Regions from separate parts of the Modestobacter marinus genome, predicted to be linked through region 1. Evidence: riboswitches for the same ligand, from Rfam matches in the RefSeq annotation. Region 1 holds a riboswitch; each other region holds the start of a gene.
What was found. Region 1 has a riboswitch for cyclic di-AMP ahead of FB380_RS24485 (LysM peptidoglycan-binding domain-containing protein). Riboswitches for the same ligand answer to the same signal wherever they lie in the genome.
Positions count from the first base shown of each region.

Region 2: another riboswitch for cyclic di-AMP. It lies ahead of FB380_RS16855 (VldE C-terminal domain-containing protein); the one in region 1 lies ahead of FB380_RS24485 (LysM peptidoglycan-binding domain-containing protein).
Region 3: another riboswitch for cyclic di-AMP. It lies ahead of FB380_RS15785 (aggregation-promoting factor C-terminal-like domain-containing protein); the one in region 1 lies ahead of FB380_RS24485 (LysM peptidoglycan-binding domain-containing protein).
Region 4: another riboswitch for cyclic di-AMP. It lies ahead of FB380_RS18125 (VldE C-terminal domain-containing protein); the one in region 1 lies ahead of FB380_RS24485 (LysM peptidoglycan-binding domain-containing protein).

Region 1 is NZ_JAAMPA010000001.1:1,038,796-1,046,073, forward strand. It holds gene FB380_RS04855 (cytochrome c oxidase assembly protein) at 1-353, opposite strand, end outside; gene FB380_RS04860 (DUF5926 family protein) at 445-1,383, opposite strand; gene FB380_RS04865 (cytochrome P450) at 1,488-2,699, shown strand; cyclic di-AMP (ydaO/yuaA leader) riboswitch at 2,948-3,085, shown strand; gene FB380_RS24485 (LysM peptidoglycan-binding domain-containing protein) at 3,093-3,950, shown strand; gene FB380_RS04875 (ATP-binding protein) at 4,253-6,028, shown strand; gene araA (L-arabinose isomerase) at 6,127-7,278, opposite strand, start outside.
Region 2 is NZ_JAAMPA010000002.1:178,647-185,924, reverse strand. It holds gene FB380_RS16875 (M23 family metallopeptidase) at 1-85, shown strand, start outside; gene FB380_RS16870 (DUF2207 domain-containing protein) at 93-1,880, opposite strand; gene FB380_RS16865 (protein adenylyltransferase SelO) at 2,018-3,484, shown strand; gene FB380_RS16860 (alpha/beta hydrolase) at 3,523-4,350, opposite strand; gene FB380_RS16855 (VldE C-terminal domain-containing protein) at 4,399-5,292, opposite strand; cyclic di-AMP (ydaO/yuaA leader) riboswitch at 5,314-5,465, opposite strand; gene FB380_RS25550 (quinone oxidoreductase family protein) at 5,622-6,596, opposite strand; gene FB380_RS16845 (hypothetical protein) at 6,601-6,960, opposite strand; gene FB380_RS16840 (DODA-type extradiol aromatic ring-opening family dioxygenase) at 6,957-7,278, opposite strand, start outside.
Region 3 is NZ_JAAMPA010000001.1:3,369,775-3,377,052, forward strand. It holds gene FB380_RS15770 (cupin domain-containing protein) at 1-54, opposite strand, end outside; gene FB380_RS15775 (universal stress protein) at 270-824, shown strand; gene FB380_RS15780 (class I SAM-dependent methyltransferase) at 829-1,476, shown strand; cyclic di-AMP (ydaO/yuaA leader) riboswitch at 1,681-1,828, shown strand; gene FB380_RS15785 (aggregation-promoting factor C-terminal-like domain-containing protein) at 1,845-2,744, shown strand; gene FB380_RS15790 (YceI family protein) at 2,894-3,493, shown strand; gene mftD (pre-mycofactocin synthase MftD) at 3,643-4,875, shown strand; gene FB380_RS15800 (serine hydrolase domain-containing protein) at 4,960-6,099, shown strand; gene FB380_RS15805 (alpha/beta fold hydrolase) at 6,084-6,950, opposite strand; gene FB380_RS15810 (FMN reductase) at 7,053-7,278, opposite strand, start outside.
Region 4 is NZ_JAAMPA010000002.1:450,671-457,948, forward strand. It holds gene FB380_RS18115 (glycoside hydrolase family 3 protein) at 1-468, shown strand, start outside; gene FB380_RS18120 (threonine/serine exporter family protein) at 564-1,967, opposite strand; cyclic di-AMP (ydaO/yuaA leader) riboswitch at 2,319-2,434, shown strand; gene FB380_RS18125 (VldE C-terminal domain-containing protein) at 2,437-3,387, shown strand; gene FB380_RS18130 (cytochrome P450) at 3,706-5,097, shown strand; gene FB380_RS18135 (hypothetical protein) at 5,236-5,439, opposite strand; gene FB380_RS18140 (universal stress protein) at 5,688-6,689, opposite strand; gene FB380_RS18145 (flavodoxin domain-containing protein) at 6,894-7,278, shown strand, end outside.

The DNA.
Region 1 (7,278 bases):
CGCAGCATCAGGGTGACCGGGGCACCGATCAGCAGCAGCAACGGGATGATCATGCTGAGCACCATGTGCTGCACCATGTGCAGGCTGAACAGCACCATCCCGTAGCTCTGCAGGCCGCTGGCGGTCACGTGGAACAGGACGGCGCAGCCGATCAGCCACGCGATCGTGCGGGACGGCGCCCAGCGCACCCCCCGGCGGTGCAGCCGCCACAGCCCCACCAGGTAGCCGACGGCCAGCAGCACGGCGAGCCAGGCGACCGGCGAGGCGGCGGCCAGGTCCAGCCCCAGCACCCGGCCGGTGGTCGGCGGCAGCTCCGGGACGTGCATCCCCATGCCGCCGTGTTCGTGCCCCACGTCAGTCCTCTCCCCGCGCCGCTGTGCGGCCCCCACGGTAGGCCTGGCCCGGCCCCTCCGCCGCAGTCGGCGAGGGAGCCGGGCCCCGAGCTCAGCGGAGCGTGACCTGCCGGGACAGCAGCCCGGCGCGTGCCCGCCGCTCGTCGGCGGTCAGCGGCTCGGTGACCGCCAGCGCGGCCTCCAGCCGGGAGTGCAGCTCCGCCGAGGGGCCGGCCCACTCGGCGCCGGGCACCTCACCGGGCACGTCCCACACCGGGACGACGAGGCCCAGGGCGCGGAAGGCGCCGGCGTAACGGGTGCCCTCCCCCAGGCTCAGCTGCTCGGCGGCGCCGAGCCGGGCCAGGGCGTCCAGCAGCGCCTCCTCCGGCTCGGGGCGCACCCAGCGCACGTGGCCGCGCTCGGTGGTCGGCCGGCACCAGTAGGCGGCCTCCAGCCCGGCCAGCCGCACCGTGGGCATCACCATGTCGTTGGCCTGCCGGAGGCTCGCGCGGGCGGTCGCGTCGACGTCGGCGCCCTCCAGCCAGAAGTCGAAGTCGTCGTGCACGGTGACCTCGAACGGCGCCGAGAGGTCCAGCAGCTCCTGCAGCCGCGGCCCGGCCGAACCGGCGGCACCGATGGGGCCCGGGTCGACGGGGGCACCGGCCGGGGCCTCCAGCGCGGCGGCGAGCGCGGTGCCGAGGTCGCGGCTGACGTCGTCGGAGGAGGTCTGCAGCTGGACGCCGAGCAGGATCTCGCCGTTGGCCCGGACCAGGGCGGGGGTGCCGCCGGGGAGCACGCTGGCCAGCGTGACCGAGCGGCCGTCCGTGGTGGTCAGCGCGGCCGTGGCAGCCGGCACGAGCTCGCGCAGCGCCACCCAGTCGACCTCGCCGGGGAGGCCCTCGAACGGGCGGAGCACGGGCTGGCCGTAGCCGGAGCCGTGGCAGTGCTTGTAGCGGCGGCCGGAGCCACAGGGGCAGGGCGCCTTCGGGTTGGTCTCGCCGGCGGCCGCGGCGGGGGCGGCGGGACGGCGGCGGGTCGTGGAGCGGGCCATGCACGCGAGCGTATGTGGCCCGGGTCCACCGTTCCCGCCGAGCCTGGCAGGCGCGAGCCCGACGAGGCAGGAGGCCGGCCGGGCCGTTCCGTACCCTGCTGCCGGTGACACCGGTTGCCGCCCCGTTGGACCTGACCGACCCCGCGTTCGTCGCCGACCCCTACCCGGCGTTCGCCGTGGCCCGCGCCGCCGGGCCGGTGCAGTGGGACGAGCGGCAGGGCATGTGGCTGGCGCTCGGCCACGCCGAGGCCAACGCCGTCCTGCGTGACCGGCGGCTGGGCCGGATCTGGTCGGACCGGACCCCCGCCGAGCGGTTCGAGAGCTTCAACCTGATCCACCGAAACGCCATCCTGGAGATGGAGCCGCCCACGCACACCCGGCTGCGCCGGCTGATCAGCGCGGCGTTCGCACGCGGGCACGTGGAGCGGCTGCGGCCGTGGGTGCAGGAGCTGGCCGACTCCCTGGTCGACTCCCTGGTCGAGCGCTCCGCCGGGCAGGACGACGTCGACGTGCTCTCCGGCATGGCCGAGGAGCTGCCGGTCGCGGTCATCGCCGAGCTGCTCGGGGTGCCGGCGGCCGACCGGCCGCTGCTGCGGCCATGGTCGAACGCGATCGTGAAGATGTACGAGTACGGCCGGACGACGGAGGTCGAGGCCGACGCCGAGCGGGCCGCCGCCGAGTTCGTCGCCTACCTGCGCGAGCTGGCCGCCGAGCGGCGGACCGCGCCGGGTGAGGACCTGCTCACCCACCTGGTCACGGTGCGCGACGCCGAGGGCGACCGGCTCACCGAGGACGAGCTGGTCACCACCTGCATCCTGCTGCTCAACGCCGGCCACGAGGCGACGGTCAACGTCAGCGGCAACGGCCTGCTGGCGCTGCTGGAGCACCCGGACGAGCTGGCCCGGCTGCGCGCGGACCCGGGCCTGCTGCCGACGGCGATCGAGGAGCTGATGCGCTTCGACTCACCGCTGCAGCTGTTCGAGCGCACCGCCACCGCCGACGCCGAGGTCGGCGGGGTCACCGTCGAGTGGGGTCAGAAGATCGCCGCCCTGCTGGGCAGCGCGAACCGCGACCCGGCCGTCTTCGCCGACCCCGACACCCTCGACGTCGGGCGCGCGGACAACCCGCACATCTCCTTCGGCGCCGGGGTGCACTTCTGCATCGGCGCCCCGCTGGCCCGGGTGGAGCTGCAGGCCTCCTTCGGCGCGCTGCTGGGCCGCACCTCCCGGCTGGAGCTGGCCCGCCCGGCCCGGCGCCGTCCCGAGTTCGTCATCCGCGGTCTCCAGGAGCTGCCGGTCGTGCTCACCGCCCGCTGAGCCGTCGACCGAGCGGCCTGCCGTACCCACCATGGGCCCTGGCATGCCGTTGCGCGAAGAAACGACCAGAGAAGTGTTGTCCACACCGCGTCCGTGATCCGTCACCGCTGGTACTGGCCGCCTCGGAGAGCCGGGGAAAGGTCACCGTCGACCGGCACCCCGGGACGACGGTCTGCCTACCGTTGGGCAGTCCGCCGCACGGCGGGCTCCGGACGACGGCACCGCCGAACCTGCCCACCGCCGCCCGGACATCAGAGACCACGGGCAGGCGCGGGGGACCCACCTCGCAGGACCAGGCCCTCGGGCCTTGGGGTGAAGCCGCATCATGCGGCCGGGCAGCTCTCGCCCGAACCCGACAGCTAACTCCGCAGGCGGCGAGAGGCACACACACCCATGCTCAATCGCTTCACGGCACGGCGTGACCGCTCCACCGGGCGTTCCGCCTTCGCTTCCGCGGCGCGCCCGGCCATGGTGGTCGCGGCGGCTGCGGCGATGTCCTTCGGGGTCATCGCACCGGCCCAGGCCCACACCGGCAGCCACACCGTGGCTCCCGGGGACACGCTCAGCAAGCTGGCCGCCGGTCACGGCACCACCTGGCAGAGCATCTACACCGCCAACAGCGGCACCATCGGCGGCAACCCGGACGTGCTCCGCGTCGGCCAGGTGCTGACCATCGGCGGCGGCGCGGCCCCGGCGGCCGCACCGGCGCCGGCGTCCGGCACCTACGTCGTGCGCTCCGGCGACACGCTCAACAAGATCGCCGCCCAGCACGGCACCACGTGGCAGGCGCTCTACGCCGCCAACAGCGGCACCATCGGCGGCGACCCGAACGTGCTCCGCGTCGGGCAGACCCTCACCCTCGGCGGGGCAGCCCCGGCAGCCCCTGCGGCCCCGGCGCCCAGCCGCCCGGTCGAGCAGGCCGCCAGCCGCAGCGCCGACCGGACCGCCACCGGTGACAACCGGTCCATCGGCCGGGCCATGGTCGCCGAGCGCGGCTGGGGCCCGGGCGAGTTCACCTGCCTGGACAACCTGTGGACCAAGGAGAGCAACTGGCAGACCACGGCCGACAACCCGACCTCCAGCGCCTACGGCATCCCGCAGGCGCTGCCCGGGTCGAAGATGGCCTCGGCCGGCCCGGACTGGCGCACCAACCCGGCGACCCAGATCACCTGGGGGCTGGACTACATCAGCGAGCGCTACGGCACCCCGTGCGCCGCGTGGGCGCACTTCCAGGCCAACAACTGGTACTGATCGACCAGCGCGGCGGGTGGGTCGGCGCGGTCCCGCGCTGACCCACCCGGCCGGCGGTCCGGGTGACCGGACCACCGGCGACGACGACGCCCCGGCCGGGCTACCGGCCGGGGCGTCGTCATGGCCTGTCATCGGGGCACTGACTGAGATCCGGCGCCGCCGGAAGTTCATCACTGCAGGCTGCCCAGTCAGCCCGCCCCTGACAGCCGACGGAAGCGAGCCGGGCCCGCCTCCCACGTTGCTGTCGGACCAAACGGTCGAGTTTTATTGCTCCCTGTCAAGACAGGGTGTAGTAATACCGCATGACGACACCCGCCGCGGCCAGCCGTGCGGTTTCTGACGCCTTGAAGGCCATCTCGGCTGGCGCACGACCCGGCGACCTTGAATCGCAGTACTTAGACTTCAAGGAGTACAAGGAGCCGGCTGCCAACGATCGAGACTCGCTGAAAGCCGGAGCTGCCGACCTAGCCGAGGCCGCGGCGTGCATGGCCAACGCTCGCGGAGGAGCGATCGTCGTCGGTGTCGACGACGACGCAGCCGGGCCCGCTGCCTTCGTCGGATTGCCGCCGTCTCTGGACGAGGACGACCTTCGGCACCGCATCTGGCAACTGACCTCGCCGAACCTGGTCGTGTCGGCCGAGCGGCGCCCGGCTGGGTCAGCAGAGATTCTGGTCCTCCTGGTCGAGCCGGGCTTTGACCTGCACCGGGTCGGCGGAAAGCTGAGGGAACGGATCTCCGACCACTGCGAGCCAATGACCCCCGAGCGAGAGGGGGCAGTCCGCGATGAACGGCGCAATTACGACTGGTCGGCCGAACTGACGAACTGGACCATGAAGGACGTCGCTGAGACTGCCATCGAAGAGGCAAGGCGCCTGCTTGAGCAGGCTGGCGATGACCAGAGCCGACGCAGAGCCACGTTGAGCAATGAGGACCTGCTCCGCGAATGCGGAGTTCTTGACGACGATGGCCGCCTGCTAAGGGCAGGCGCCCTGCTCTTCACGCGACAGCAGGCGGCCCCCAACCCAACCATCCAGTACTTGCGGAAACGAACCCCCGGCGGTGCATTGACCCGCCCTCCCGAGGTGCACGCATTGCCCCTTCTCCTGACTATTCGTGAATGCCTACGCGATGTCGACGCCGCGAACGAAACAACTCCGGTCACGCTTGCCAGTGGCGTTCAGCAACAGCTCGAGACCATTCCCCGCGCTGCCGTCAGAGAGGCCGTCGTCAATGCCGTTGCACACCGCGACTACCGACTACCTGACCAGACAGTCATCGAACACAGTCCCTCGCAGCTAGTTGTCGTCAGCCCTGGGGAGCTCGTCTTTGGAGTCACGGAAGACAATCTGCTGACGCACAGCTCCAAGCCGCGAAACCGAAGACTCGCGGATGCTTTGCGAGTCTTGCGTCTGGCGGAGCGGGCGGGAACTGGTGTGGATGTGATGGTCCGCACCATGGTGAGAGCCGGTCACAAGCCGCCTGGCTTCACGAGTCGGGGTGGGGCAGTCCGTGTCGTCCTATCCGGCGGCGCACCCGTGACGAGAGTTGCCTCACTGATGGCCAACCTTCCTGACGACGTCAGAGAGGACACTGATGCTGCTCTAACCATCGACTATCTGCGCTCGCACGCGACCGTTCGCGCGAAGGACATCGCACCCGTAATCCAGAAGACCATCGACGAGGCCGCCGACGCGCTCCGACGGCTGAGCGACGATGTTTACGCCCTCATCGAGCCGACCCGCGAGGACCGCCGCTCTCGCATGCCCGCCTATCGTTTTCGGGAGAGAGTGCGCGCCGAACTCGGCTCCCTACTCCCCTATCACCGCAATGAGCAGGACGAGGTGGATCGTCGGATCATCGCGCACTTGCGCGAGTACCCGACGGTCAGCAATCAAACAGTGCAAAACCTCTGCCAGGTGCAAGTCACGCGCGCGAGCGTCCTGCTCCGGTCGCTGGCAGACAGACAGATCATCAAGAAGACCGACGACTCACCGGAACGCGGACCCTCGGTGCGCTACGAACGCGGCCCGCACTTTCCGTCTCAAAGTCGCACACGTAGAGCTACTGGCTCGAACTAGCGAGATCGACGCCCCAACCGTGCAAGGTGCGGGCGCACGGGTGGCCCAAGACGTCGATGCCCCGGCCGGGTTCTCGGCCGGGGCATCGTCGTCTCAGCTCAGAGGCGCTGGTTGAGCCGGTGGTAGGCCGCGGACCAGCGCAACTCCTTGGCCAGGCTGCGCCGGGTGGTGTGGGCGTCGATGAGCACCAGCTCGGTCTGGAAGACCTCGGCCAGGTCGGTCAGCTCGTCGGCCCCCAGCTGGGTGGACAGCACCGTGTGGTGCGGCCCGCCGGCGGTCAGCCAGCCCTCGGTCGCCGTCTCGAAGTCCGGCCGGGGCTCCCAGACCGCCCGGGCGACCGGGAGGTTCGGCAGCGGCTCGGACGGCTCCACGACGTCGATCTCGTTGGCCACCCAGCGGAACCGGTCACCCAGGTCGCTCCAGCCGATCGTGATGCCGGCGGCCGGGGCGGCGGTGAAGACCAGGCGGGCCGGGTCCTCGCGGCCGCCGATGCCCAGCGGGTGCACCTCCAGCCGCGGCTTGTCCCCGGCGATCGTCGGGCACACCTCGAGCATGTGGGCACCGAGGATCTTCGGCGTCTCCGAGGCCAGGTCGTAGGTGTAGTCCTCCATGAAGGAGGTGCCGCCGGGCAGGCCCTGGGCGGCGACCTTGAGCACCCGCAGCAGCGCCGAGGTCTTCCAGTCGCCCTCACCGCCGAAGCCGTAGCCGTCGGCCATCAGCCGCTGCACGGCGAGGCCCGGCAGCTGGCGCAGGCCGCCGAGGTCCTCGAAGTTGGTGGTGAACGCGCCGAACCCGCCGTCGGTGAGGAAGGACCGCAGGGCCACCTCGATCCGCGCCTGGTAGCGCACGCTGTGGTGCCGGTCGCCGCCGGGGCGCAGGTCGGCGTCCATCTCGTAGAGGTCGCCGTACTCGGCGACCACCGCGTCGACGGCGGAGTCGGCGACCCGCTCGACGACGGCGACCAGGTCGTTGACGCCCCAGGTGTTCACCGACATGCCGAAGCGGATCTCCGCCTCGACCTTGTCGCCCTCGGTCACCGCGACGTTCCGCATGTTGTCACCGAACCGGGCCAGCTTGAGGCCCCGGGCGGCGGCGGCACCGGCGGCGGCGCGGGCCCAGGAACCGACCCGGGCCTGCACCCGCGGGTTGCCCGCGTGGCCGGAGACGGTGGTCCGCGGCGTGCGCAGCCGGGTGAGCATGAACCCGTACTCCCGGTCGCCGTGGGCGGCCTGGTTGAGGTTCATGAAGTC
Region 2 (7,278 bases), on a different contig from region 1:
CCGGTGCTGGCCCCGGGACGGCGGTCCGCCGGTCACCGTCGAGCTGGGTGTGCCCGAGGAGGCGGCGGTGGTCGAGCCGCTGTGACGGCGGCTCACCAGCTGCCGCCGCCGCCTCCCCCGGCCGCGCCGCCCACGTAGGTCGCACCCGTGCCACTGCCCGCGCTCGCCGGCGGGGAGAGCGCCGGGTTCTGCGGGGAGGAGAACGCCAGCAGCGCCGGCCACACGGCCACGTGTCCGGCGCCGTCGGCCGGCCGGTACCAGGTCGGGGTGGTGCCGGGACCGGCCGCCTGGGCCCGGGCCGTCCACTCTTCCGCGACGCCGAGGGCCACCGCGTGCGGCAGGTGCCGGAGCCGCAGGTCGGTGCGCGCGGGGCCAGCGAGTTGCTCGAGGTCGGCCACCCATGGGGCGTCCGAGGCGGCGAGGTGGTCCCGGAACGCGGCCGCCCGCTCGTGCACCTCGGCGCCCTCGGGGGTGCGCTGCGGCATCCGCCCGGCCAGCCCGAGCAGGACCAGCCCGGCGAGGACGACGCCGCTGCCGGCCAGCGCCCAGGTGCTGGTGGCGGCCAGGACGACGGTCAGCACGACGCCGGCGACGAGCACCCCGGCGCCGAGGACGTACCAGCGGCGCCGGACCGCGGCGGGGTCGGCGCGGAACCAGCCACGCTCCACCACGTCCTGGTACATCGCCGCACAGGCTCGGCTCTCCACGGCCGTGAACCGCGACTGCAGGTCCGACAGCCGCACGACCGCACCGTCGGCGAAGACGTCGTCGAGCAGCTGCCGCTCGTAGGGCCGCAGACCTCGCGGGTCGGCCGGTGTGCGGACCAGCCGCCAGTCCGACGGGACCCCGTCGTCGTCCGGCCCGTCGTCGTCCTGTCCGCCGTCACCCTGCTCGGCGTCGTCCGGGTCGTCCGGGTCGGTCTCCTCGATCCGCAGCTGCCCGCGGACCGCCAGGTCCAGCAGCGTGGCGATGACCTCGTGCCGCTGGGCGCGGCCGTCCAGCACGGTGCCCAGCTCGGCCGGGCGGGCGTCGTGCGGCGGGGTGAGCTGAGGCGCGCCCGGCCCGGGCGCCCGCGCCGGTCGGCCGCGGCGGGCGCGGAGCAGGGCGGGGACGACGAGGGCGAGGAGCGCGCCGACGGCCAGGCCCGCGGTCGTCGGGGTGGCGCGGAAGGCCTGCGCCGGGCTGAACGTCTCCTCCAGCACCGGCTCCGCACCGGCGAAGGTGCCCGCCGGGTAGGTGCCGCTCACCGTCACGCCCTCCCCCGGCGCCAGCCCGGTGGCCTGGGCGCGCAGGTCCCCGCTCGCGGTGCGATCCACCGGGCACGCGGTCCGGGAGTCGTCCGCGCCGACCGCGCAGTCGCCGCCGACGGGCCCTGCGGGAGCGGACAGCTGGACGTCGACCTCGTCGATCGGCACGTCCCAGCCGGTCCCGACGGCGTTCCAGGCCAGCCGGTCGCCGTCGTCCCCCGGGTCGGCGACCCCGTCGACCCGGTAGCTCAGCACGTAGGTGTGCCGGCCGGTGACCTCGGTGTCCTCGTCGCCGACCCGGACGGTCAGCACGCCGTCCTCGCTGGTGACCTCCGTGTCGGCGGGCGCGCCCGTGGGGCTCTGCACCGTGACGTCGCTGATCGGGTACAGCCGGTCGCGGGTCTGCTCGTACGGGGCCCGCTCCGGGATGAGGCGCTCGATCCCGTGGCGTTCGGAGTCGGCGAAGTCGTAGGCGATCGTCTCCTCGACCTGCAGCGAGCCGTCTTCGGCGGCGACCAGGTCGACCTCGTAGGAGCGGATCGCCTCCTCCGGCCCGCCGTCCGTGCAGCCGGCCAGCAGCAGCGCCGGGAAGACGAGCCCGGCCAGGCCCGCACGCCGTCCGTCCGCACCCATGTCGCACCGTCCTCACATCTCGACCGTCTGCCGGACCGTTCCGCGGCGGTGCACCTGGTGCCCCGAGCCGCGGCGACTGGCCGGTGGCCAGATCCGACCTGGCCGCCGCTCCCGGGATCCGACGTAGCCTCGGTCGGGTGAGTCTCGCACCGGCACCGGCCCTCAGCCTGGACCACCGCTTCGCCCGTGAGCTGCCGGAGATGGCCGTCGCCTGGCAGGCCGACGAAGCCCCCGAGCCGCAGCTGCTCGCGCTCAACGAGCCGCTGGCGGCCGAGCTCGGTCTCGACCCGGCCGCCTTGCGGACCCCCGAGGGGCTGCAGCTGCTGGTCGGCACCGCCGTCCCGGCCGGGGCCACCCCCGTGGCCCAGGGCTACGCCGGGCACCAGTTCGGCGGTTTCGTCCCGCGGCTCGGCGACGGCCGGGCGCTGCTGCTCGGTGAGCTGACCGACGCCGACGGCCGGCTGCGCGACCTGCACCTCAAGGGCTCCGGGCGCACGCCGTTCGCCCGCGGCGGCGACGGGCTGGCCGCGGTCGGCCCGATGCTGCGCGAGTACGTGATCAGCGAGGCGATGCACGCCCTCGGCATCCCCACCACCCGTTCGCTCGCCGTCGTCTCCACCGGGCGCGCGGTGCGCCGGGAGACCCTGCTGCCCGGCGCCGTCCTCGCCCGGGTGGCGAGCAGCCACCTGCGCGTGGGCAGCTTCCAGTACGCCCGGGTCAGCGGCGAGCCCGAGCTGCTGCGCCGGCTGGCCGACCACGCGATCAGCCGGCACCACCCCGAGGGCGCGCAGGCCGAGGACCCGTACCTCGCGCTGTTCGCCGCGGTGGTCACCGCGCAGGCGGAGCTGGTGGCCCGGTGGATGCAGGTGGGCTTCGTGCACGGGGTGATGAACACCGACAACATGACCATCTCCGGCGAGACCATCGACTACGGGCCGTGCGCCTTCCTGGAGGCCCACGACCCGGCCACGGTCTACAGCTCCATCGACACCGGCGGGCGCTACGCCTACGGCAACCAGCCGATCGTCGCCGAGTGGGACCTGGCCCGGCTCGCCGAGGCGATGCTGCCGCTGTTCGCCGAGGAGCAGGAGCGGGCGATCGAGCTCGCGGTCGAGGCGCTGGGGCGCTTCCGGCCGCAGTACGACGCGGCCTGGTCGGCCGGGATGCGGGCCAAGCTGGGCCTCCCCGACGGCCTGGAGGACGCGGTGGCCGCGCCGCTGGTCGAGGAGTTCCTCGCGCTGCTGCAGGCCGGCCACGTCGACCACACGTCCGCGTTCCGCCTGCTCGGCGCCGCCGCCCGCGGTGACGTCGACCCGGTGCGCAACCTGTTCCTCGACCTGGCCACCTTCGACGCGTGGGCGGAGCGCTGGCGCGCGCTGGCCCCGGACGCCGACGGCATGGACCGGGTGAACCCGGTGTACGTCCCGCGCAACCACCTCGTCGAGGAGGCGCTCAGCGCGGCGACCGCGGGCGACCTGGCGCCGCTGGGCCCCCTGCTGGACGCCGTGACCCACCCGTACACCGAGCGACCGGACCTGGCGCGGTACGCCGCCCCCGCCCCCGCCGACTTCGGCGCCACCTACCAGACCTTCTGCGGCACCTGACCCCCCACCCCCCACCACCAAAATGGCCATTTTGGTGGTCAGGTGCCGGTCGTCAGCCGGGCGAGTTCGACGACGGCGGCGACCAGTTGGTCGCCGTCCAGCAGGACGGCGTCGTTGTGGTCGGCGCCGCGTGCCTCGACCGTGCGGTGCAGCTGCCCGGCGGCAGCGGCCACCGCTTTGCTCTGCTCCGGCGGCACGATCGAGTCGGCGGTGCCGAGGACGACGGTGGTGGGCACCTCGACCCGGGCGACCTGCTCGGCCACCGGGTAGCGGTCGCGCAGCAGCAGCCGGACCGGCAGGAACGGATAGTGCTCGCGGCCGACCGCGGCCAGGTCGACGAACGGCGAGCGCAGGACCAGTCCGGCCGGCGGGTGCGCCACGGCCAGCTCGGTGACGACGGCGGCGCCCAGGCTCTCCCCGTAGTAGAGCAGCCGGTTCGCAGAGACCCCGCCCTCGGCCAGCAGCCAGTCCCGCGCCGCACGGACGTCCAGCGCCAGCCCGGCCTCGGTCGGGCTGCCCGGGTTGCCGCCGTACCCGCGGTAGTCGAACAGCAGCACCGCCAGTCCAGCGGCCGACAGAGCCCGAGCCAGCGGTGCCCGGACAGCGCGGTGACCGCCGTTGCCGTTGGCCACCAGCACCGCGGGGGCGTCGGCCGTCGGGCCGGGCACGAACCAGGCACCGAGGGCCAGCCCGTCGGCGGTGGTCAGCTCGACGTCCCGACTACCGGGGACGGCGTCGGCGGCGGCCGGGACGGGACCGTCGTCGGGCAGGTAGATCAGGCGGCGCTGGAACGTCCAGAGCAGGCCGACCACCACGACCAGGACGATGACACCGATGAGCGCGGCCCGGAGCACCGACCGCAACACGACCCCATCGTCGTCGTCCTGGGCCGCCCCGGCCAGCGCCAAGGTCGCCTAGCGGTAGTTGACGTGCGGGTGGTCGAAGTGGTTCGCCGTCACGCTGCCCCGGTCCTCCATCTGCTTCCAGGAGCCGCCGGGCGAGGAGAGCATCCGCTGCTCCCAGATGATGTAGTCCACGCCGAGCTCGGCCCAGTTCGCGATGTGGTAGGCGACGATCGCGTCGCCGAGCGCGGAGTCGGACATGACCATGTAGTCCACCGCCAGCCCCGACGGGTGACCGTGCGGGTCGGCGGCGCTGGGCCGGGTGCCGCCCAGAGTGATCGAGCCGGCGCCGGGCACGTTGCTGACCACGGCGTTCGCGGCGGCCTGCGCCTGCGGCTTGATCGGGCCGGCGGTGTTGTTGATCTTCGCGATCGTGGACACCGCGGTACCGGCCGCTGCGGCTGCGGGCTGGGCCGCGGCACTGGCCCGCGCCGGAGCCGGCTTCGCGGCGGCCGCCTGGGCCTCGGCGGCGGCCGCGGCCTCGGCGGCGACGCGAGCCGCCTCTGCCTCCGCGGCGGCTGCGGCCTCGGCCTCGGCGGCCACGCGGGCGGCCTCGGCCTCCGCGGCCTGCTGGTCGAGCACGGCCTGGTCGGCTGCCACCTGCGCCTGCTGGGCGGCGGTCTGCTCGGCCTCCCGGGTGGCCCGGCTGGCCGCGAGCTCCTCGAGCGGCCGGAGGTCCTCGACCCCGTCCACGGCGTTGGACCCGGCGGCCAGGCCCAGCTGCTCGGCGACGCTGACCGGCTCGGACGCCACGGGGTCCGCCTGGGCCGCCGGACCGACTCCGACGACGACGTTGACCAGGACGGCCCCGGCCGCCGCGACACCCAGGTAGAGCCCGGGGCGGCGGATGCCGGCCGGCGAACGCCGGTGGCTGGCGGAGCGGGAGGTGGTGGTGCGGGCGCGCATGGGCAGGAGTGCTCCGTACAGGTGTCTTCCGATGGCCGCCTACCAGGTCAGCTGACGGGTTCGGGCGGGAAGCAGCCCTACCCGCTCCGGACGGTTGCCCGGAGGCGGGATTCACCCCAGTGGTGCGGTGGGTCCCCGGCTCGCCCCGGAGGGCGACTCGGCGGCGTCCGGTCGGGCTCCCCGGGCGGGGACGTGGCGACCGACTGGACCGAGCCAACGTAGCTGCGTGATCGAATCGTGACAATCCGCCCCGGGCAGTTCATCGGGTGATGCTCCTCGCGTTGCCCACCGGTCACACCCGTCCCGTACGTCTCCACCGGCGCGTCCGGTCAGGGCTCGGACAGGTCCACGACCGACCGGCTCCCGCTGCCCGCCGCCGTGGCCGCCCAGGCCTCCTGGACCCGCGCCAGCGGCAGGACGGCGTGCTCCACCCGGAGCTGCCCGGCCGCGGCGTGCCGCAGCACCGCGGTGAGCGCGGCGGCCCGCTGCTCGCCGGTGAGCGCGTTGTTCGTGTAGCCGAGGACGTCGATGCTGCGGCTGCGCAGCACGGCGGAGGAGAACTCGGCGGCGTCCCCGGCCGCGCCACCCAGGTTGACCAGCCGCCCCCCGGGCGCCAGTACCGAGCAGGCCGCCGCGGCCACGGCACCGAACACCGGGTCGACGACGAGGTCGACGTCGGAGCCGACCGCCTGCCGGATCCGCGCGGCCAGGTCGTCGCCGTCCCCGGTCAGGACGACGTCCTCGGCGCCGGCCCGGCGAGCCCGGTCGGCCGCGGAGGCCGACCGGCAGACCCCGACCACCCGCGAGGCCCCGAGCGCGCGGGCGGCCCCCAGCGCGGCCTGGCCGACCGCGCCGCCGGCACCGAGCACCAGCACCCGCTCCCCCGGCCGGAGGCGCCCCCGCCAGGTCAGCGCCATCCAGCCGGCCACCGCCGAGAGACCCAGTGCCGCCACGACCGGGTCGGGCAGGTCCCCGGCGAGCGGGACGACGTCGGCGTCCGGCACGGCGCAGAGCTCACCCAGGCTGCCGTCGCCCGGGCTCATCCCCGCCGAGGTGGCGAACCAGACCCGGGTCCCGGGGGCCAGCAGCCCCGACGACACCACGACCCCGACCCCCTGCACCCCGGGGACGTAGGGCACAGCCGGGCGGCCGAAGTACGACGTCCCGGAGGCGCAGAGCAGGTCCAGCGGCACGACCGGGGCGGCGGTCACCCGGACCAGGGTCTGCCCCTTCCCGGGCACCGGGTCCGGGTGCTCCGCCAGGGTCGGCGGCGCACCCGGCTCGGTCAGGACGGCGGCGCGCACCGGCTCAGGTCGCGATGTCGGGGTACGGCATGGAGATGTGCTCCATCGCCCTGCCGTAGGCGCGCTGGTACTCCATCGGCCCGTGGTCGCGCTCGAACATCGCGATGAACAGCGTGAGCGTCAGGAAGGGGTGCGCGCCCATCTGGAACAGCGCGACGTGGTCGTGCTCGGCCAGCGCGCGGCGCTCATCGTCGGTGAAGGCCAGCCAGGTGGTCTTCTCGGCGGGGATGCAGTTGAGCATGGTGTTGGCCATCTCCTGCTCCCACCAGGTGACCGTGCCGGCCGGGTCCTCCCGGTACCGCTCGGTCAGCTCGGGGTCGCGGTCGACGGTGAACAGGAACTTGTCCAGCAGGTACTTGCTCATGCCGACACCCCGCTGCCGCTCGGGACCCCGTTGGGGTACCAGGTGAAGTAGGCCTCCATGGTGTGGAACAGGTCGAGGGTGTCGACGTGGTCGGCCTTCGCGCCCTCGCCGGCCACGCCCATCATCAGCATGAAGTCCATGAACCCGTGGGTGGCGTTGCCCGGGTGGTGCAGGGACTCCAGGGACACCTCGGCCAGGCAGCCCTCGATGTCCCCGCTGGCGATCCACTCGACGGCCTTGCGGTCGAACTCCGGGTCTGGCCCGTGCTCCCCGAACTGGCGGGGCCCGCCCAGCTCCAGGGACAGGTGCCCGGTGCCG
Region 3 (7,278 bases), 2.3 Mb from region 1:
CCGACGGAAGTCGGCGCTCTCCTCGGCGACGGTGGCGATGGTGAAGTGCTCCATGGCTGCCGTTCCTCCTCGATCCAGTCGTTCCTGCCGGCGTGCGCCGGCCCAGGAGAAGTGAAGAGCAGTGCGGCCTCCGGCGCGATCCGAGCCCGCCGGTCGGGCGACACGAGCCGGTCAGGCCCTCCGACCCTGCCGTTCTCCCGGCCGGTGGGAGAGGCTGTCCGGTGCCGGGTACCGGCAGAGCACGGACGGACGAGCACAGGAGGACGGCGTTGACGCAGCAGCCAGGAGACCAGCCGGGGGACGCAGCCCTCACGGCCGAGCGGGACGAGGCGGCCACCGAACTGGCCGGGGTCGAGGGTGAGGTCTCGACGCGTGCCGTGGTGGACGGCGGCGTCGTCGTCGGGCACGACGGCTCCGACTGCGCCCAGGAGGCGCTCCAGTGGGCGGCCGGCCTGGCCGAGCGCGCCTCGTGGCCGCTGCACGTCGTCCGCGGCTGGCGGATCGCCACCGCACCGCAGCCGGCCAGCTGGGAGCCGGGCTACGTCCCGCCGATCAGCGAGTACGAGCAGGCGGTGCAGGCCGACCTGGAGGCCGACGTCCGGGCCGCGCTGGGCGCGGAGCGCGCCCGTGCGGTCAGCTGCCACGTCGTGCACGCCGCGCCGGTGCGCTCCCTGATCGAGGCGGCCCAGCACGCCGACCTCCTCGTTGTCGGCGCCCGCGGGCGGGGCGGCTTCGCCGGGCTGCTGCTCGGCTCGGTCAGCGACCAGGTCACCCGGCACGCCCCGTGCCCGGTGACCGTCGTGCGCACCCAGCACAAGGCCTGACCGCGTGGTGGTCCAGCAGCCCGTCCCACCGGCCTTCCTGCGGGCGCACACCCGGCTGGACCGCCCCTCCCTCGTCCCCGAGGTGCAGCTGCACGTCGCCGACGACGTCGTCGCCCTGTGGGAGGCGATGGAGACCGAGGGCGGCGGCGCCGGCGAGGACCCGCCGTTCTGGGCCGCGGCCTGGCCGGGCGGGCAGGCCCTGGCCCGGCACGTCCTCGACTACCCGGAGCTCGTCGCCGGCCGCCGGGTCCTGGACCTGGGGGCCGGCAGCGGCCTGGTCGCCGTCGCCGCGCTGCTGGCCGGCGCCGGCGGGGTGCTGGCCAGCGACGTCGACCCGTACTCGCACGCGGCGGTCGGGCTGAACGCCGAGGTGAACGGGGTCACCGGCGTCGAGGTCGTCGGCGACGTGCTCGACGAGGAGCTGCCGGAGATCGACGTCGTCTTGGCCGGCGACGTCTGCTACGACCGCGAGATGACCGCGCGGGTGTTGCCCTTCCTCGGGGCGGCCTGGCTGCGCGGGGCCACCGTGCTGCTGGGCGACCCCGGGCGCGCGTACGTCCCGAAGGAGGGGCTGCTCGCCCAGGCGGAGTACGACGTGCCCGACGCCGCCGGGGGTGGGGTGCGCCGGACGACGGTGTGGCGGCTCCCCTGAGAGCACCCACGGGGCGACCGCCCTGGTGCTCCAGCGGGGCGGCTGTCCTGGGTGCTCCGTCACATGTGCCCCACTGGTTCGGCGGTGACCAGGGCGAACGTGGCAGATGTCGACGAGTCCGGCGCCGGGCATTGTCACGAGCGGGTCACGGCCTCTACCTTGGCCGGGTCCGGTCGGACGTCTCGTCCCCACCCGGGGAGCCCGCACCGGATGCCGCCGAGTCGCTGCTCGCAGCGAACCGGGGACCCACCGCACCACTGGGGTGAATCCCGCCCGGGCACCGCCCGGCCGGGTAGGGCGCCTTCCCGCCCGAACCCGTCAGCTGACCCGGTAGGCGGCCGCGGAAGACCCACGGAGCCCCTCTCTCGATGTCCCGTCGCACCACCGTGTCCTCGTCGGACGAGCAGTTGCCCGCCACCGAGGTGCTCCCGCTCCCGGCCGGTGCCGAGGAGGCGCCGATCGCCCGGCGCACCCGTCGTCAGCCCCCCGGTGGCCTCCGCCGGCCCACCCTGTACCTCGGCGTCGCCGCCGCCGGCGCGATCCTGGTCAACGTCCTCGTCGGCGCGGAGCCGGACGCCCGGGCCGAGGCCGCCGTCGAGCCCGCCGGCATCGCCTCCCAGCTCGACCTGGGCTCGCAGCAGACCGGTACCGCCGTCGCCGACGGTCGGCTGACCGACCGGCTCGGCCAGCTGGCGGCCAACCGCAGTCAGCGCGAGGCCGCGCAGGTCGCCGCCGCGCAGGCGCAGGCCGCCGCCGACCAGGCGGTGCTGGACGCCCAGGCCGCCGAGGCCGCCCGGCTCGCCGCCGAGGCCCAGGCCGCGGAGGAGGCCCGGATCGCCGCCGAGGCGCAGGCCGCCGCGGAGGCCCAGGCCGCGGAGGAGGCGGCTGCGGCCGAGCGGGCCGCCGCCCGCGCGCCCGCGCCGGCCGCGCCCGCCCCCGCCCGCGCGCCGGCGGCGGCCCCGGCCGCGTCGTCCGGCTCCGGCTCCTTCCAGGACTACGCCCTGGGCAAGCTCGGGGGTGACCAGGCGGAGTTCTCCTGCCTGGAGAGCCTCTGGGGCAAGGAGAGCGGCTGGAACCCCAACGCCCAGAACCCGAACAGCACCGCCTACGGCATCCCGCAGTTCCTGGACTCCACCTGGGCGAGCACCGGGATCGCCAAGACCTCCGACGGCTACCGGCAGATCGACGCCGGGCTGATCTACATCGAGAACCGCTACGGCTCGCCGTGCGGCGCGTGGGCGCACTCGAAGGCCAAGGGCTGGTACTGAGCCACCGGCGCTCCGCAGCGAGGCCCGGGTCCCGCGGGACCCGGGCCTCGCTGCGCCCGGGCCGCGTACCGGTGGCCCACCTGTGCGCCGGCGCGGGACCATCGGGGAGGATCGAACAGTTCGACCACCGAGAAGAGGAGCGCTGACCCGTGGGCAAGCACCGCGCACCCGAGGGCGCCGCGACGGACTTCGACGCCGCCACCAGCGCCCTGGCAGACGTGACCGGCGACTACACCGTCGACGTCACGCACACCCGGATCGGCGTCCGGGCCCGGCACGCCATGGTGACCACCGTGCGGGGTGCCTTCACCGACTTCTCCGGCACCGCCCACCTGGACGTCGCGACGCCGGCGGCCAGCAGCGTGCAGCTGCGGATCGCGACCGCGAGCATCGACACCGGCACCCCGGACCGGGACGCGCACCTGCGCTCGGCCGACTTCCTGGACGTCGAGCAGCACCCGGAGATGGTGTTCGTCTCCACGGCGGTCGAGCAGGTCGACCGGGACGTCTACCGGGTCACCGGCGACCTCACGATCAAGGCGGTCACCCGGCCGGTCTCGATCGACTTCACCCTCACCGGCTCGGCGCTGGACCCGTTCGGCAACATGCGGGTCGGCTTCGAGGGCGCGCTGGCGATCAAGCGCAGCGAGTGGGACCTCACCTGGAACGCGATGCTCGACACCGGTGGCGTGCTGGTCAGCGACCGGGTCCAGGTGGAGTTCGACGTCTCGGCGATCAAGGACTCCTGACCCCGCGGGCTGTGTCCCAGCACACTCCCTGCCGCTAGGGTGGCACTCAGTGCCACGCAGGGTGCCGTCGTCCCGGACGACGCCTGCGGCGGCGACCCCGGCCGACGACGGTGTCGGCCGGGACGGGTCGAGCAGCAGGGGGTCCACAGATGGCGAACGCGTGGTTCGAGTCGGTGGCGGAGGCACAGCGGCGGGCGAAGCGCCGGCTGCCCAAGGGCGTCTACGGTGCGCTGGTCGCCGGCTCCGAACGGGGGCTCACCGCGGAGGACAACCTCGCCGCCTTCGCCGAGCTGGGCTTCGCGCCGCACACCGCCGGGCTGAGCAACGACAAGCAGATGGCCACCCGCGTCATGGGGCAGGACGTCGCGCTGCCGGTGCTGATCAGCCCGACCGGCGTCCAGGCGGTCGACCCCGACGGTGAGGTCGCCGTCGCCCGGGCCGCGGCCTCCCGCGGCACCGCCATGGGGCTGTCCTCGATGGCCAGCAAGCCGATGGAGGAGGTCATCGCGGCCAACCCGCAGACCTTCTTCCAGCTGTACTGGGTCGGTGACCGCGACCTGATGGCCGCCAAGGTCGAGCGCGCCCGCCGGGCCGGGGCCGCCGGGCTGATCGCCACCCTGGACTGGTCGTTCGCCTACGGCCGGGACTGGGGGAGCCCCTTCATCCCCGAGCGGATCGACCTCGAGGCGGTGCGCCGGTACGCGCCCCAGGTCGCGCTGAAGCCCCGCTGGCTGTGGGAGTTCGCCAAGACCAGGAAGCTGCCCGACCTCACCGTGCCGAACATGGTCGGCACCCCCGGCGAGAAGGCGCCGACCTTCTTCGAGGCCTACGGCCAGTGGATGCAGTCGCCCATGCCCACCTGGGAGGACGTCGCGTGGCTCCGCGAGCTGTGGGGTGACCAGCCGTTCATGCTCAAGGGCGTCATGCGCGTGGACGACGCCAAGCGCGCCGTGGACGCCGGGGTCACCGCGATCTCGGTCTCCAACCACGGGGGCAACAACCTCGACGGCACCCCGGCCGCGATCCGCGCGCTGCCCGCGGTCGCCGAGGCCGTGGGCGACCAGGTCGAGGTGCTGATGGACGGCGGCATCCGCCGCGGGGGCGACGTCGCGAAGGCCCTCGCCCTGGGCGCCAAGGCGGTGATGATCGGCCGCGCCTACCTGTGGGGGCTGGCCGCCAACGGCGAGGCCGGGGTGGGCAACGTGCTGGACCTCCTGCGCGACGGCCTCGGCTCGGCCCTCGTCGGCCTGGGCCACACCTCGATCGACGAGCTCAGCCCGGCCGACCTCGTCGTCCCGCCGCACTTCGAGCGCCACCTCGGCGAGGACGGCGCCGACGCCCCGGAGGCGCAGCGGTCCGCGGGCAAGGGCACCACCGCCTGACGGTGCCGGCGGCCGGTGCGATGACTTCGACCGGCCGCCGCGGTCCTCCCTGCTGAGTGCACCCCTCGGACGCAGGAGGACCCCATGTCGGACCTGTCCCGGTTCGTCACCGTCTGGTCGTTGCTCGAGGCCCGGGTGGAGAGCGGCCGGCTGCCCGGCTACGCCGCCGCGGTGCGGTACCGCGGCGAGGTCGAGGTGCGCACCGGCGGGTGCCTCGACCCGGCGGGCGCCACGCGGGTGGGCCCGGACTCGCTGTACCGGCTGGCGTCGCTGTCCAAGCCGTTCGCCGGCGTGCTCACCCTGTCCCTGGCCGAGGACGGTCTGCTGGACCTCGACGCCCCGGTCGACCGCTGGCTGCCCGAGCTCGCCGAGCCGAGGGTGCTGCGCGACCGGGCCGGCGCGCTGGCGGACACGGTGCCCACCGAACGCCCGATCACCGTGCGCCACCTGCTGACCAGCACACCCGGCTTCGGCGCCCTCTGGGACGACTCGCCACTGGACCGGGCCGTGGTCGCGGCCGGCCTCGGGGCGGGGCCCCTGCCGCCGGAGCTGACGCACGAGGAGTACCTGGCCCGGCTGGGGGAGCTGCCCCTGGCCGCGCAGCCGGGCGCCAGCTGGCTCTACCAGCTCAGCACCGAGGTGCTGTCGGTGCTGCTGACCCGGGTCGCCGGCTGCCCGCTGCACGACCTGCTGCGCGACCGGGTCACCGGCCCGCTGGGCCTGACCGACACCGGCTTCTGGGCGGCCGACCCCGCCCGGCTCGGGCCCGCGTACCTGCCGGCCGGCGACGGCGTCGAGCTCCTCGACCCGGCGGACGGGCGGTCGTCCCGGCCACCGGAGTTCGAGGGGCTGGCGGCCGGGCTGGTCTCCAGCGCGCCGGACGTGCTGACCCTCCTCAGCGCCCTGGCCGACGGGGGCGGGCCGCTGCTGGGCCCCGGCTCGGTCGCCGCCATGACCACCGGCGCGCTCACCACGGCGCAGCGGGCGGAGGCCGCCGAGTTCCTCGGCCCCGGCTGTTCCTGGGGCCTCCAGGTCGGCGTGCAGGTCGAACCGGGCCCGCCGTGGGCCCAGCCGGGCCGGTTCGGCTGGGACGGCGGCACCGGCACGACCGGCTACGCCGACCCGGACCGGGACCTGGTCGGGGTGCTGCTGACCAACGCCGGCATGGCCGGTCCGGAGGACGGGCTGGACTGGTTCTGGCGCGCGCTCTACCGCTGCCTCTGACCGCGCGCCCCGTCGGCGCCCAGCGCCAGGACCGTGCGCAGCGCGGTGACCAGGGCCAGTGGCTGGTCCAGCATCGGGTGGTGGCCGCTGTCGGGCAGGTCGACCACGGGCATCCCGGCCCGGGTCAGGCCGGCCATGTCGGTCGCCATCTCCGGGCTGACCAGGCCGTGCTCGCAGCGCAGGAAGGTCAGCGGGACGGCGACGCCCGGCAGCAGGTCGCGCAGCCGCAGCCGGGTGCCGAAGAAGTCCGGGTCGAACTTCCACGTCCAGCCGCCCTCGACCGCCTGCAGCGAGCCGGCGGCCACGTGCTCGCGGACGAAGGGGAGCAGCACGTCCTGCGGCGGCAGCGTCCGGAAGCGGGCCCGGGCCTCTGCCGGGTCCGCGTACACCCGGTGCGGCCGGCGGCGCTCCCGCAGCCGGCGCTCGTCCGGGGGCTGGTCGTTGAGCGGGGAGTCCACGACGACGACCGAGCCGATCTCGGCCGGGTGCTCGACGCCCACGGTCACCGACACCCAGCCGCCCATGCTGTGACCGACGACGACCGGCCGGTCCAGGCCCTCCTCGGCCGCGACGGCGACCACCTCCCGCGCCCACAGCAGCGGGTCGTACTGCTCGCGCCGGTCGCTGTCGCCGTGCCCGGTCAGGTCCAGGGCGACCACCCGGCGGCCGGTGAGCTGCGGGGCGACGTGGTCCCACCAGCCGGAGTGGGCCGCCCCGCCGTGCACCAGCACCACACCCGGCGCCCCGGCCGGCCCCCAGGCCCGGTAGTGCACCCGGGCACCGGCGACGACGACGTCCCGGTGGTCCGGCTGCTGGGCGAGGGCCTGGGTGAACCACGTCGGCGGGGTCATCCCCGGATCCTGCCCGACGGCCCCGGGCCCACGAGAACGGGCTGGGGGCTGCCTCCGGTACGTCGGAGGCAGCCCCCAGCCCGATGTCGAGCCGAGCGGGCGTCAGCGGCCCTTGAGCAGCTCCTCGAAGGAGGTGGCGGGGTCGGCGAAGGGGTCGGCCGGGCGGGCGGCCACCGGACGCCCGGTGACCAGGCCGGCGAGCTCGCCGGCCGCCCGCTCGACCCGGCCGGCCAGCGAGCGGTCGATCCCACCGCCGGCCCAGTCCTCGGCGGCGGCGAAGACGCCCGTGGGCACGACGACCGCGCGCAGGTAGGCGAACAGCGGGCGC
Region 4 (7,278 bases), on a different contig from region 1:
GACTGCACGCCGGTCGACGGGGTCGTCGAGTACGCCGAGGGGGTCCACATCGGATACCGCGCCTGGCTGCGCGCCGGCGCCGCACCGGCGTACTGGTTCGGCAGCGGGCGGGGCTACACGACCTTCGAGCTGACCGGTGGCGACGCCCCGACCGTGGCCGCGCCCGGCGAGACGGTGACCGTGACGGTCGAGGTGACCAACACCGGCGAGCACGACGGCAAGGAGGTGGTGCAGGTCTACGCCGAGCGGCCGGACTCCGTCGTGGACCGTCCGGTGCGGTGGCTGGTCGGTTCGGCCGCCGTGCGCGTCCCCGCCGGGCAGGCCGCGCGGGTCGACGTCGCGGTGGACACCCGGTACCTGGCGCACTGGGCCGACGGCTGGCAGTACGAGTCCGGGCCCTTCCGCCTCCGCGCCGGCACCTCGGCCGTGATGCTGCCCTGCGAGTGGACCGTGCAGCTGCACGGCTGACCGGGAGGACCCGGCTGCTCCCCTCCGGGAGCAGCCGGGCGCCGCGCCGCCACGTCCCACCTCGGCTCAGGAGCGCACGATCCGCCCGGGGCTGTTCAGTGGGCGCTGGTCGCGTGGCGCCGCACCCGGCGGTCGAAGCGGTCCCGCCGGCCACCCAGCGGCCGGCCGAGGTAGCGGCCCAGCACGACCCCGGCGGCCAGCGCCAGGCCGATCGCCGCCGCCCCCACGAGCGCGTTCACCCCACTCCCCACGTCGCCCTCCACGACCACCGCGAAGAGCCCCCGGTAGATCGCCAGCCCGGGCAGCAGCGGGACGATGCCGCAGACCGCGACGAGCAGCGGCGGGATGCGCAGCCGATCGGTGAGCGTCTCACCACAGAAGCCGACCACGACGGCCGCCGCCGCGCTCGCCACCGCCTCACCGGCACCGGACGCGGCCGCCACCGACGACGTCGTCCACGCCAGCGCGCCGGCCACCGTGGCCACCGCGATCGCGACCGGGCGGGCGTGCGAGGCCAGCGCCCAGGACGCGGCCATCCCGGCCGCCGCGACCAGCGCCACGACGGAGGGCACGGTCGACGTCCCGGGGTCCAGCACCCGCAGCGGCACCTCCGCCCGCTGCGCCAGGTCCAGCACGGCGGCGATGCCGACGACGATGCCGGTGGTCAACGTGAGCACCTCGAAGGCCCGGGCCGCGGCGGTGACCGGGAACCCGCTGATCGCGTCCTCCGCGGCGCCCACGAAGGAGAGGCCGGCCAGGAGGACCACGATCCCGGCGGCGACGACCAGCGAGGTGCGCACCTCGACCTCGCCGACGACGAGGAGGACGGCGGCCCCGGTGGCCACCGCCGCGCCGGCGACCTGCTGGAAGAACATCGGGAGCCCGCGCCGGTCGAGCGCCCGGATGGTCAGCTCGATGGCGGCCGTCGTGACCGCCGCGACCAGGGCCACCAGCCAGCCGCCACCGAGCAGGACGGCGACGCACGCCGCCACACCCGACCAGCCCAGTGCGTGGATCGGCCGACGGTAGGGGTGCGGCGCGGACAGGACGTCGTCCAGCTGGCGGTGCGCCTCCTCCAGGCCCAGGCCTGCCGTCTTGAGCTCCGCCGCCAGGTCGGTGATGCCCTGGAGCCGGGTGTAGTCCAGACCCCGCGGCCGCACGATGCGCATCAGCATGATCGGCGGGACGTCGTCCGGGTCGTAGCTGATCGTCAGCGAGGTGAACGTGATGTCGACCTGGCAGTCGGTGAGCCCGTAGCCCGCCGCCACGCGCAGCACCGTTGCGGTGACGTCGGCGGCCGAGGCACCGACCGCCATCATCGACTCCCCGATGCGCAGGGCCAGGCCGAGCGCCGAGCGCGCGGTGCCCGCGTCGACCCGGCTGGGCTGGGCCCGGAGGGCCAGCGGTGCCGTCGGCGGACCGGACCCGGAGATCGCCTTCCGCGCCCGGTCCGGCAGGCGCGCGAACCGCCGGCTGCGGTCCTGGGTCACGGGGTTCATCACGGTCAGGTTACGGAGCGGCGCGGCAGGCGGGCCGCTCCCCGACCACGGTCGGGCCGTGGCCTTCCCCACAGCGCGCCCGCACCCCGCAGGCGCGGTGCCCCGAGGCGGGGTGCATGGCCCATCGCGTGGCCGGAACCGGTGCCGGACACGCGCTCGGCGCCCCTCGATCCGCCCCGGACGGCGTGCCGTCGGCGGCACGCCGAGGACGTGACGATCGTCACGGAGACAGCCCACCTGCCCGTCCATAACGTTCCGGTCACGCCGACATCGTGGGCGTGGCGCCGGTCCGCTCAACCCTGCCTGCCGGCCGCCATCCAGGACTCTCAGGGCAGGGGTGGGGGACCCACTACACCCGGCGCGCCGACACATCGGTGGGCGCGCCTCGGGGTGAAGCCGGCACCGCCGGCCGGGCACCGATCGCCCGAACCCGACAGCTAACCCCTCCGGCGGTGATCGGAGATCACTCATGCCCAAGCACAGCCCGTCCCGCTTCGTCCGCCTCCCGGTCGTCGCGGGCGCCTCCCTCGTCACGCTCGGCCTCCTCAGCACCCCGGCCCTGGCCCACACCACCCCGGCACCCGAGGCCTCCCCCGCCCAGGTGGACCGGCACACCGCCGAGCAGGGCGACCCGGCCGCGGCGGGGAACCGGCACTCCTGGCGGGAGCTCTACCAGCGCCACATCGCCGCCTTCGGCGGCGGGGACACCGGGGCGCTGACCCCGGGGCAGCTGCGGTTCCTGCTCGGCTCGGAGGACGGTCCTGTCCCGACCGCCCCGGCACCCGAGATCGCCCCGGAGGTCGTCGCGGCACCTGAGGCCACCCCGGCACCGGAGGTCGTCGCGGCACCCGAGGTCGTCGCTCCGGCCCCCGAGGTCATCGCGGTACCCGAGGTCGTCGTCCCGGCACCGGAGGTCGTCGTCCCCGAGGTCGTCGTGCCGGAGGTCGTCGTGCCGGAGGTCGTCGTGCCGGAGGTCGTCGTGCCGGAGGTCGTCGTGGCCCCGGCGCCCGCCCCGGCACCGGTCCCCGCAGTCGTCGTCGCCGCGCCGTCGGGGCAGGCCCAGATCACCAACAGCGCGGGTCCCGTGCAGCCGCGGGCCCAGGCCGCCGCGGACGCCGTCGTGCGCGACGTCCCGGGCGCCGCCGGCATCACCATCGGTGGGACGCGGGCCAGCGCGACCGACCCGAACGGCCACCCCTCCGGCCGGGCACTGGACTACATGGTGATGTCCGACGCCGCGCTCGGGGACGCCATCGTCGCCTACCACATCGCCAACTGGGACACCCTCGGCGTGGAGTACGTCATCTGGCAGCAGCGCATCCTCACCTCGCCGACCGGTTCCTGGAGCCCGATGGCTGACCGCGGGAGCCCGACGGCCAACCACATGGACCACCCGCACGTGAACTACCTGGCGGGCTGAGCCTCCCGGCTCCGCTCCACCGGGAACCCACGGTGCCCCTCTGCCCGCGTGCAGGCAGGGGGGCACCGTGCTGTCCGCCCCCGGAGGGCCGCCGACGGTCTCCGGTCGTCCGCATGGGATGGTCGGGTCAGCGCCCACCGCCACGGAACGGAGCGCCACGGCTCGGCAGCGTCGAGGTCGACGGCGCGGGGCCCGTGGACCCGACGGGGTGGCACGGTGGACGTCGCGGCGATCAGCACCCGGCGCCGGTCGGGGTCGCCCGCCGGTGGGCCCGGCGGAGCTGACGTCACGCCGGTGCCCGGACGACGACGAGGGATCATGTCCACGACCGACTCAGCACCACGCAGCTCCGGGCGTCGCCGCGTGCGGCGGACCGTGGCCCTGACCACCCGGCCGGCGAAGCGGCGGACGAGCGGCTGGCCGCGGCGCCAGCGCAGCGCCCGGGCGGTGGCCCGGGCCTGGCTGGGGCGCATGGTGGAAGGACGGATCCGCCGGAAGGGCATCGACCTCTCCGAGCTGGCCTTCTTCCCGGAGAGCGCCCGGCTCCCCCTGCTGCGGCACGGCGTGGACCCGGTCCCCGAGCTCGCCGCGCTGCGCGCCCGCTGCCCGGTGGAGCGGCTCGACCTGCCGATGGGGCTGACGGCCCACCTGGTGACCGGGTACGAGCAGGCCCGCACCGTCCTGAGCGACCGTGACTCCTACAGCAACGACATCCGGCACCTGTTCGGTGACGCCGGGCCGGGGTCGACGGCCGACGTCGGCGGCCTGGGCTTCACCGACGCGCCGCTGCACACCCGGCTGCGCAAGCTGGTGGCCCCCGAGTTCACACGCCGCCGGCTGGACCGGCTGGAGCCCACGGTCGAGGCGATCGTCACCCGCCGGCTGGACGAGCTCGCCGCCGCCGGGTCACCGGCGGACCTGGCCGAGCACGTCTCCTGGCGGGTCCCCATGGACGTGATCTGCGGGTTGCTGGGGCTGGACGACGCCGACCACGAGGCCTTCGTGCGGCTGGGCACCCAGCGCTTCGACGCGACCGGCGGTGCGGCCGCGGCCCTCGGCGCGGTGTCCGAGCAGAAGCGGATCCTCCTGGACGTGGTGGCCCGGCAGCGGACGGCGCCCGGGGACGGCCTGATCGGGCGCATCCTGCAGGCCGAGGGCGACGGCATCTCCGACGACGACCTCGCCGGTCTGGTCGACGGGATCGTCACCGGCGGCTACGAGACCACCGCCAGCTCCCTCTCCCTGGGCACCATGGTGCTGCTGCGCGACCCCGGGCACGCCGCCCTCCTCCGGAACGGCTCACCGGCCGACGTCGACGGCGTGGTGGAGGAGCTGCTGCGCTACCTGTCGGTGGTCCAGGTGGCCTTCCCGCGGTTCGCGAAGCAGGACCTGGAGCTGTCCGGCTGCCCGGTCCGGCAGGGCGACCTCGTGGCCGTCTCCCTCAGCGGCGCCGACCGCGACCCGGCCTGGGCCGGGCCGGAGCCCGACCGGTTCCAGCCGGGGCGCTCCCCCGCCGGCGGGCACCTGGCCTTCGGTCACGGGGTGCACCGCTGCGTCGGTGCGGAGCTGGCCCGCATGGAGCTGCGCATCGCGCTCCCCGCGCTGTTCCGCCGCTTCCCGGACCTCGCGCTCGCCGTCCCCGAGGAGCAGCTGCGCTGGCGTGGGCTGTCCTTCGTCCACGGCGTGGAGGAGCTCCCGGTCTCCTTCTGACCGGAGCCGCACCTGCGCGGCGGAGGCACGGGACGTCCGGGACGAGGCAGGGGCGGAGCCGGCCGGCGGAGGCGCTCGTCCTCGCGCCGGCCCGGGCCGCTCCCCCGGTGCCGGGCCGACCCGGGCGGGGCGGTCGGGTCAGCGTCCGCGCTGCTGCCGGCGGGCCACGTACACCAGGCCGCCGAGCACCACGGCGAGGGGCAACCAGGGCGGCAGCCCGAACGGGCCGAGGATCAGCCCGGCCACGAACAGCAGCAGCTGGAAGGCCACGAAGAAGCCCACCAGCAGCACGGCGAAGAAGACCACAGGCCGCTCGACCTGCAGACGGCGCAGGTAGTCCATCCCACATCCCCTCGTCGGTGTGCGCCCCGCACGGGCACCGGGTACCTCGACAGGTACATCGGCAGGCAGGGCGCGGGGTCCAGCCGACGCGCACCTGGCCCCGGCTCGAAGTCCCGAAGGTACGGCAGGAGCCGCTGCCCGGGCCGTCGATCCGGGCAGCGTCACGTCCAGGCGCTGAGGGACCGCCGGGGGGTGGACGGTCCCACCCTCGGCGGCCCCGCGCGGGGTGATCGCGGGGTCGGGGTCGGTCAGGCGTTCACGGTGGCCCGCTGCGTGGTCCCGGTCGGCGCCCGGTCCGGCAGCGGGTGCACCACCATGACCGCCCCGGAGGCGTGCATGGCGCAGGCCAGCGCCACCGACCCCAGGAGGAGGCCACGGAGCGCACCGTGCCCGCGGCTGCCCACGACGAGCAGTGCGGCGCCGGCTGCCCACTGGCCGAGGATGTCGGCAGGAGCTCCCTCCGCGACCACGACCCGGGCATCCGGCGACCGACCGCCGGAGCCGGTCCGGTGTTCCTCCAGGACGTCCTCGAGCATCGCCTCGCCGCCCCGTTGCAGGTCCCACCGCACCTCCTCCGCGGTCGGGACGACGACCGTCGACAGGGCCATCCAGTGGTCGGCCATCTGGTACGTGGTCACCGCGACGACGTCGGTCCCCAGCCGGGCCGCCTCGGCCACTCCGGCGAGCAGTGCGGCGCGGGAGGCGGCCGACCCGTCGATGCCGACGATCACCGGGCGCCGGCGCGCGTGGCCGGTCGAGGAGGGGTGGACCACCACGACCGGGCAGCGCGCATGGGTGACGCAGTGCAGCGCGACGGAGCCCAGGACGACGCTGCGCACGGCGCCCCGCCCACGGTTGCCGACCACGACGAGGTCCGCGTCAGCGGATGCGTCGACGAGCTCCTGCGCGGCCGGGCCCACGGAGACCGCCGTGGTCACCCGCACGTCCGCCGCCCCGGGGACCGCGGCGACCGCCGGGTCACCGCGGACCTCGTCGACCATCGCCTGCACGCGCGACTCCATCTCCTCCCGCACGGCGGAGATCGACGGCACGCCCAGGGGGTAGCCACCGACCCACACCGTCTGGACCGACCAGGTCGCCACCACCTCCAGGTCGGCACCCCGTCGCGCGGCGGCCGCCCATGCGTACACCAGCGCTGCTCGCGAGCCCGGGGAGCCGTCGACGCCCACGACGACCCGGGGTGGCCGAGGTGTGTCGGTGGCTCGGTCGTCGGATGTCGGCTCGGACATGGGACCTCCTCGTGCTGACCCGCCCGGTCACGGGGGAACAGGCCTCACGATGGCCGTGTCCCCCTCGGGTGGGCAGGGACCGAGGTCCCTGCCGGCGCCACGCAGGTCCCTGGACCACCGCGGCGAGCACGACCTGACCAACGTCCCCCGGTCCCGGGGCCGCCGGCCCTCGTCACCCCCGACCCGGGGGACGAGGGTCCGCCCATGACCGCTGGACTGCCCGTGCTCGTCGGCTACGCCACCGCAGCCGGTTCCACCCAGGGGGTGGCCGAGCGCATCGCGGGACGTCTGCGCGAGGCCGGCCTGTCCGTGACCTGTGCGCCCGTGGACCCCGGGCTGGACCCCCGGGCCTTCTGTGCCTGGGTGCTCGGCAGCGCCGTCCACGGCATGGCGTGGCTGCCGTCGGCGACCGACTTCCTGAGCCGAGCGGCGGCGACGCCACGGCCGTGCTGGGCCTTCAGCGTGGCCGGGGTGTCGCCGTCCGGCCCGGTGCGGCGCTGGATGACCGACCAGGAGGTCCGGCGAGTCCAACGGGGGTTCCCTCCCGGTCTCGCCCTGGAGGACCACCAGCTCTTCGCCGGCGTCGTGG